2 regions of the Pseudoalteromonas sp. TAP-3C genome follow, and region 2 is predicted to be linked to the other one. Evidence: predicted binding sites of a transcription regulator. Region 2 holds the regulator's gene; the other holds the start of a gene.
The links. Region 2 encodes FliA, which starts transcription of late flagellar genes. Its sites were predicted from a motif close to CTAAAGNTNNNNNNNNNNNNGCCGATA; they were not measured.

Region 1: a site for FliA is predicted at 1,861-1,887, ahead of pomA (flagellar motor protein PomA). Genes of this name have one in related genera too.

The regions. Positions count from the first base shown of each region.
Region 1 covers NZ_CM187618.1:2,481,021-2,484,442, reverse strand. Annotated here, with positions in the region: gene dxs (1-deoxy-D-xylulose-5-phosphate synthase) at 1-389, opposite strand, end outside; gene ispA ((2E,6E)-farnesyl diphosphate synthase) at 506-1,393, opposite strand; gene xseB (exodeoxyribonuclease VII small subunit) at 1,396-1,638, opposite strand; gene pomA (flagellar motor protein PomA) at 1,941-2,708, shown strand; gene AC6H44_RS11620 (flagellar motor protein MotB) at 2,711-3,422, shown strand, end outside.
Region 2 covers NZ_CM187618.1:819,449-822,870, reverse strand. Annotated here, with positions in the region: gene AC6H44_RS03820 (protein phosphatase CheZ) at 1-686, opposite strand, end outside; gene cheY (chemotaxis response regulator CheY) at 703-1,086, opposite strand; gene AC6H44_RS03810 (RNA polymerase sigma factor FliA) at 1,127-1,837, opposite strand; gene AC6H44_RS03805 (MinD/ParA family ATP-binding protein) at 1,864-2,724, opposite strand; gene flhF (flagellar biosynthesis GTPase FlhF) at 2,717-3,422, opposite strand, start outside.

The DNA.
Region 1 (3,422 bases), 1.7 Mb from region 2:
GCAGCCGAAATAGATGTGCTTGAATGGCCAACGCTGAATGTATCGTATTCACTTTCTTCTCTGAATGGGAAAGGGTGCAGCCCATCTTTTTGACGGATTGTATGCATTTGGTCACGACGCCCGGTTAATATTTTATGTGGGTAAGCTTGATGACCTACATCCCAAACTAAACGGTCTTCAGGTGTGTTATAAACATAATGTAATGCAACGGTAAGTTCTACGGTTCCTAAACCAGACGCTAAGTGACCACTACTTTGCGATACCGAGTTGAGTAAATAGTCACGCAATTCATGGCTAAATGCACAAAGCTTGTCTTGTGCTAAGTCTCGCAAGTGGGCTGGTTTGTTCACCAAATTAAGTAATGGATACTTGCTGCTATCAAGTGTCATGGTTTTTTATATATCCTTCGCTAATATTAACCCCTTTTAAAACGAACAAGGTTGTTAAAGGCGGTTTAATATTTAGTAATAATTTTGTACTAAGAGTTAATACGTTTTAGCCATGTTTAATGGTCACGTTCAATTAAATAGTTTGCTAATGCCGTTAAATCTGTTGTGTCTGCGTCAATGTTGGCTAACGCGTCATGGGCTTGTTGTATTAAATTTTGTGCTTTTTGCTTTGCGCCTAGCATACCTAATAAAGCAGGGTATGTCGCTTTATTCGCTGCAATATCTGAGCCTTGGGGTTTGCCTAAAGTAAGCGTATTGCCCTCAACGTCTAAAATATCGTCATGGACTTGAAAGGCAAGCCCTACAGCATACCCAAAAGTTGATAAGTTATCTAAAGTTTGTTGGTTTACATTAGATGCGCAAAGCGCGCCAAGGGTAATAGCACAATTTATTAATGCGCCGGTTTTTAGTTTGTGAATACGTTCTAATTCATCAACTGTAATAATTTTATCGGTTGCTGCAATATCAAGACCCTGCCCGCCAACCATACCTTGCAACCCAGAAGCGTGGGCTAATTCGGCAATCATTTTTAATTGTGCTTCATTTGAGCACTTAAATTTATGCTTAGCTATAAGCTCAAATGCTAGAGCTTGCAGGGCATCACCCGCTAAAATAGCTTGCGCTTCACCATAGACAATATGACAGGTCGGCTGACCACGACGTAAGTCATCGTCATCCATGGCGGGTAAATCATCATGAATTAATGAATAGCTATGAATGCACTCTATAGCTGCTGCGAGTACGTCTAAATCATGCTTTTCGGCACCGAGCATTTTACCTGTAGTGTAAACTAAGAACGGGCGTAGTCGTTTACCGCCATTCATTAAACTATAATGTGTGGCTTCTTTAATGGTGATGGCGCTATCAAGGGGCTGATCAAAATAAAGGTTAAGGGTGTTGGCTACATCATCTTGAGCGCGTTTAATTTGTTCTTTTATGCTCACAATTATTCCATATCGTTATCAAACTGGGTAAGCGGTGCTTTTTCATCATTACCCATTAATATCGACACCTTTTGCTCGGCTTGTTGAAGTTTTCCAGAAGAGGCACTGGCTAATGCAATGCCGCGTTCAAATTGTTTTAAAGACTGCTCGAGCGATAAATCACCTTGTTCCATTTCACTGACAATTGTTGTTAGTTCTTCTAGTGCTTGTTCGAAACTTAAATTTTCAGGTTTTTTAGTCGCCATCTTTATTTTCAACTTACATAATAAATTTAGACGCTAATTTTAGGGGGAATGCTAAACTAGGTCAAAGAATGATGTGGTTTTTTAATAGATAAATGACGTTAAGCAGATTTTATAGCTTATTAGCGCTATATTTTTAGAATGTTAATTTTGATTATTAGATAGATAAGCTTTGTTGATTTAAAATGAGATGGGTTTGGATTTTTTTGTTATTATAAAAAATCACTTAAGTATTTCAGTGCCTTGCCGATAAATATCTAATATCAACGCTTGCGAATAAAAAATATAAAACCTTTGGAGGGAATGTGGATTTAGCAACCATTATTGGGATTCTTGGCGCAATTGGCTTAATTGTCATGTCCATGTTTATGAGTAGCAGCGGTGAAGTTGCCATGTTTTACAATACCCCGTCGGTGATTATTGTATTTGGTGGTTCACTTTTTATCGTTTTATCTAACTTTACTCTTGCACAATTTTTCGGTATTGGCAAAGTCTGTGCAAAAGCGTTTATGTTTAAAATCGAACCTCCGGAAGAGTTAATTGAAAAAGCCGTTGAACTAGCAGATTCTGCTCGTAAGGGGGGGTTTTTAGCCTTAGAAGAAGCTGAAATACCCAATCCTTTTATGCGTAAAGGCGTGGATATGCTGGTTGATGGCCATGATGCCGATGTTGTAAGGGCTACATTACAAAAAGATATTTCACTCACTACTACGCGCCATGATATGGGGGCACGTCTTTTTAAATCATTAGGTGATATAGCGCCTGCAATGGGCATGATAGGGACTTTAATAGGCTTAGTTGCAATGCTCTCAAATATGGATGACCCTAAATCAATCGGACCGGCGATGGCGGTCGCGTTGTTAACCACATTATACGGTGCGTTTTTGGCGAACGTAGTTGCAATTCCTATCCAAGTAAAACTTGAACTGCGAAAAGATCAAGAAGCGATGAATCAGCGATTAATTTTGGATGCTGTCCTCGGTATTCAGGATGGTCAAAACCCAAAAGTAATAGAAGGGATTTTGAAAAACTACCTAGCTGAGTCAAAACGTGCAGTGAACACTGAGGAATAACTATGTCTGATGAAGAAGAGTGTAAATGTCCTCCCCCAGGACTACCTGCATGGATGGGGACATTTGCTGATCTAATGTCGCTATTAATGTGTTTTTTTGTACTCTTACTGGCATTTTCTGAAATGGACGTGCTTAAGTTTAAACAAATTGCAGGGTCTATGAAATTCGCCTTTGGTGTACAAAATAAAATAGAAGTTAAAGATATACCAAAAGGCACCTCCGTTATAGCTATGGAATTCACCCCAGGGAAACCTGAACCCACCCCCATTGAAACTATTCAGCAGCAAACGGTAGAAATGACCCAACAAACGCTAGAGTTTCAGGCCGGTGATGAAAGCTCAGCTGGTGGCCGACAAGAGCAGCGCGGCGAAAAACGAGGGGGAGAATCGAGTAGTACTTCTGAAGAGGTTGCTGCAGCGACCTCTGTTTCTGCTGCTGATCAAGAACAAATAAATGATTTAGTTAAAAAAATTGCGCAACAGCTTGAAAAACAAATTATTGATGGTGCAATTGAGCTCGAATCACTAGGGCAACAAATTATTATCCGTATTAGAGAAAATGGCTCGTTCCCCTCAGGTAGCGCCTTTTTACAACCACAATTTAAACCTATTATTCAAGATATTGGCCGATTATTAAAAGATGTTCCGGGGGAAATCACAGTGTCGGGACACACGGATGATTTTCAAGTATCGAATGAGCTTTATATTAATAACT
Region 2 (3,422 bases):
ATAGGTCCTTCCGGGCCTGCTAGTGTTTGTGCAACAATGGAATCTTCAATTTCTTTTGGTTTTTCGGTTACTTCAATCTCACCTTGATCTGCAAAAGCAGTTAACAGATGGATTAAGCTTTCTTCAACTTCACGAACAAGTTCAATAACACGACGAATAACCTGACCAGTTAAATCCTGATAATCTTGAGCCATTAACACATTAGTCATCAATGTTTGTAGCTCATCTGTTTTGTGATGAGAACTATTCATGAACTTATCAATGCTATGGCAAAGTGATTTAAACTCACCAAGCTCAATCTCGCGATTCATCAACCGGTCCCAGGTAGGCTTAATACCCGCTATTTCATCCGCGATTTCTTGTGCTAATGGCAAACTTGCTTCAACTGCATCCATCGTTTTATTGGCCGCATTTTCTGTCATTTCCATAACATAATTAAGGCGCTTTTTAGCATCAGGGATGGCATCGGTAGTAATGTCTGCCAACCGAGTATCTAATTCGAAACTTTTTAAAGCTTCGTGTAACTGGCGCGTTAACTTACCTACCTCAGCAAATAACGCTGATTGCTCTAATGAAGCTGTTTCTAAAATCAACTCATCCGCTTTATCTTGCTCACCGTTTTCTAAAAAAACAACTAATTGGCGAGCTTGTTCTAAAGTAATCTGAGGCGCAGCGGGTGCTGGCATAAGCCTCTCCCTCTAATTAACCTAAGCGTTCAAACACTTTTTCTAATTTAGTTTTCAATGTGCCTGCTGTAAATGGTTTAACAATGTAACCATTTACGCCTGCTTGAGCTGCTGCAATTATTTGTTCTTTTTTAGCTTCAGCCGTTACCATTAAAACAGGGATATGTTTTAATTTTTCATCAGCTCGAATTGCCCTCAAAAGATCAATACCTTGCATGCCTGGCATATTCCAATCTGTTACTACAAAATCAAATACTTGATTTTGCAACATAGGCAAAGCAGTAGAACCATCATCTGCTTCTTGAACATTGGTAAAACCTAAATCACGCAACAGGTTTTTTATAATACGTCTCATCGTAGAAAAATCATCAACAACGAGAATTTTAATGTTTTTATCCAAAACATCCTCCAGTGAGGCCTGAACCTTTATTTACTTACTTCTAGTTTATCCAGTCATTGATTTTTGCTTTTAGCTTAATCATCGCCTGACCATGTATCTGACTTACACGCGATTCGCTTACATCGAGTATATGCCCTATTTCTTTTAAATTCATTTCATCGTTATAGTACAAAGAAAGCACCATTGCCTCTTTTTCTGGCAACGATTTTATCGCACTAAGTAAAGATTCATTAAACAAATCATTCTTAACATTATTGAATGGTTTGTCTAGTGCTAAATCTTGGCCATAGGGTGTAATAACATCATCATCAATACCAAGATCTTCAATACCTAAAACTTTGCTTACATTCACATCGTTTAAAATATGATGGTACTCATTTAACGAAATTTCAAGTTTTTCAGCAACTTCACTATCTTTAGGCTCACGGTTTAAGCTACCTTCAAGCGCGACGATAGTTTCTGCAACTAAACGACTTTTTCTATGAACTGACCGTGGAACCCAATCACCACGGCGCATTTCATCAATCATAGCACCGCGAATTCGAATACCTGCAAAGGTTTCAAAACTGGCACCTTTACTTGCATCAAAGTTTTTAGACGCTTCTATCAAACCAATCATACCCGATTGAATTAAATCATCTAACTGCACACTGGCCGGTAAACGAGCAATTAAATGACATGCCACCTTTTTGACTAATGAGGCATGCTTTTCAACAATCATATTTAAATTCTGTGTTGATTGATATCCCATAGCTCTATTCACCGGTGTTGTCATCGTTAATTACTAACAAGCTTCTCAATAAAAAACTCTAAATGTCCTGAAGCTTGACTAGGTGTTGGCCACTTAGTTATTTTTGTTGCTAATGTCTTAAAAGCAATCGCCGCAGGCGACCCTGGAAAGACTTCAACAATCACTTTTTGGCGTCGTGTTGCTTTACGCATATTTTCATCATAAGGAACCGTTGCCACTAACTCCATTGAAATATCTAAAAACCGGTCGGTCACTTTTGAAAGCTTAGCAAATAACTCCTGCCCTTCTCGTAAACTACGCACCATGTTAGCAACAATTTTAAATTTATATACGCCATGCTCACGGCTAAGTACTTTAATAAGCGCATAAGCATCAGTGATTGAAGTCGGCTCATCACAAACCACCACCATCACATCTTGTGCAGCACGGGAAAAGCTCAGCACCATATCAGAAATACCGGCCGCGGTATCAACAACTAAAATATCAAACTCAGTATTTAGCTCACTAAATGCACGAATAAGACCGGCATGCTCTGACGGTGATAATTCAACCATACTTTGCGAACCTGACGTTGCAGGCACTATTTTTATCCCTGCAGGACCTTCTACTAATATATCATCAAGTTCACATTCACCTGATAAAACATGAGATAAATTGCGCTCTACTCGTAATCCGAGCATAACATCACAATTAGCAAGACCTAAATCAGCATCTAATACAAGTACACGTTTGCCTTGTTGGCCTAACGCGATTGCAGTGTTTAGAGATACATTTGTTTTGCCTACTCCACCTTTGCCGCCGGTGACAGCGATAACTTTTACGCCGTTATTATTATTGTTACTCATTTTGCGAAGGCCGCTTGCTTGATCTAAAACTGTGTTAATCATACATCTCTACTGTGCTCGACGCCACTGCTTGGTGTCGTGATTGTTGTGCTTTTATTCTCTTTAAATACAATTGCTCAGCTTTTTTTACTAGTTTTTCAGCGTTTGCCACTCTAATATCTTCTGGTACTCGCTGACCGTTAGTAAGATACCCTATCGGGAGGCGATTTTGAATCGCAATACTAATAATCTCACCTAAACTCAATGACTCATCTAATTTAGTAAAAATACATCCACTCAACTGCACTTTTTTGAAATGCTTTACTGTTTCTTGTAATACATTTATTTGTGCCGTAGCACTTAATACTAAATAACTACGTATATCAACACGCTGATTACGCATCAAGGTGTTTAACTGCGCAGTCAAACGCAAATCACGTTGACTCATTCCGGCAGTATCAATTAATACTAGACGTTTATTTCGTAAATGGTATAAAACCTCAGCTAATTCATTGGCATTTTTTACTTGTTTTACACCACAGCCAATAATACGGCCATAAGTCGCTAACTGCTCATAAGCACCAATACGGTAAGTATCAGTGGTAATAAGGGCCACTTTATCAGCCCCATATTTTTGGGCACCTAATGCTGCTAGTTTTGCAACTGTGGTCGTTTTACCCACGCCCGTTGGGCCGACTAGTGCATATACACCACCTTGACGAAGTATTTCATTGTTAGTGGTTTGCATTTGATCTTCGACC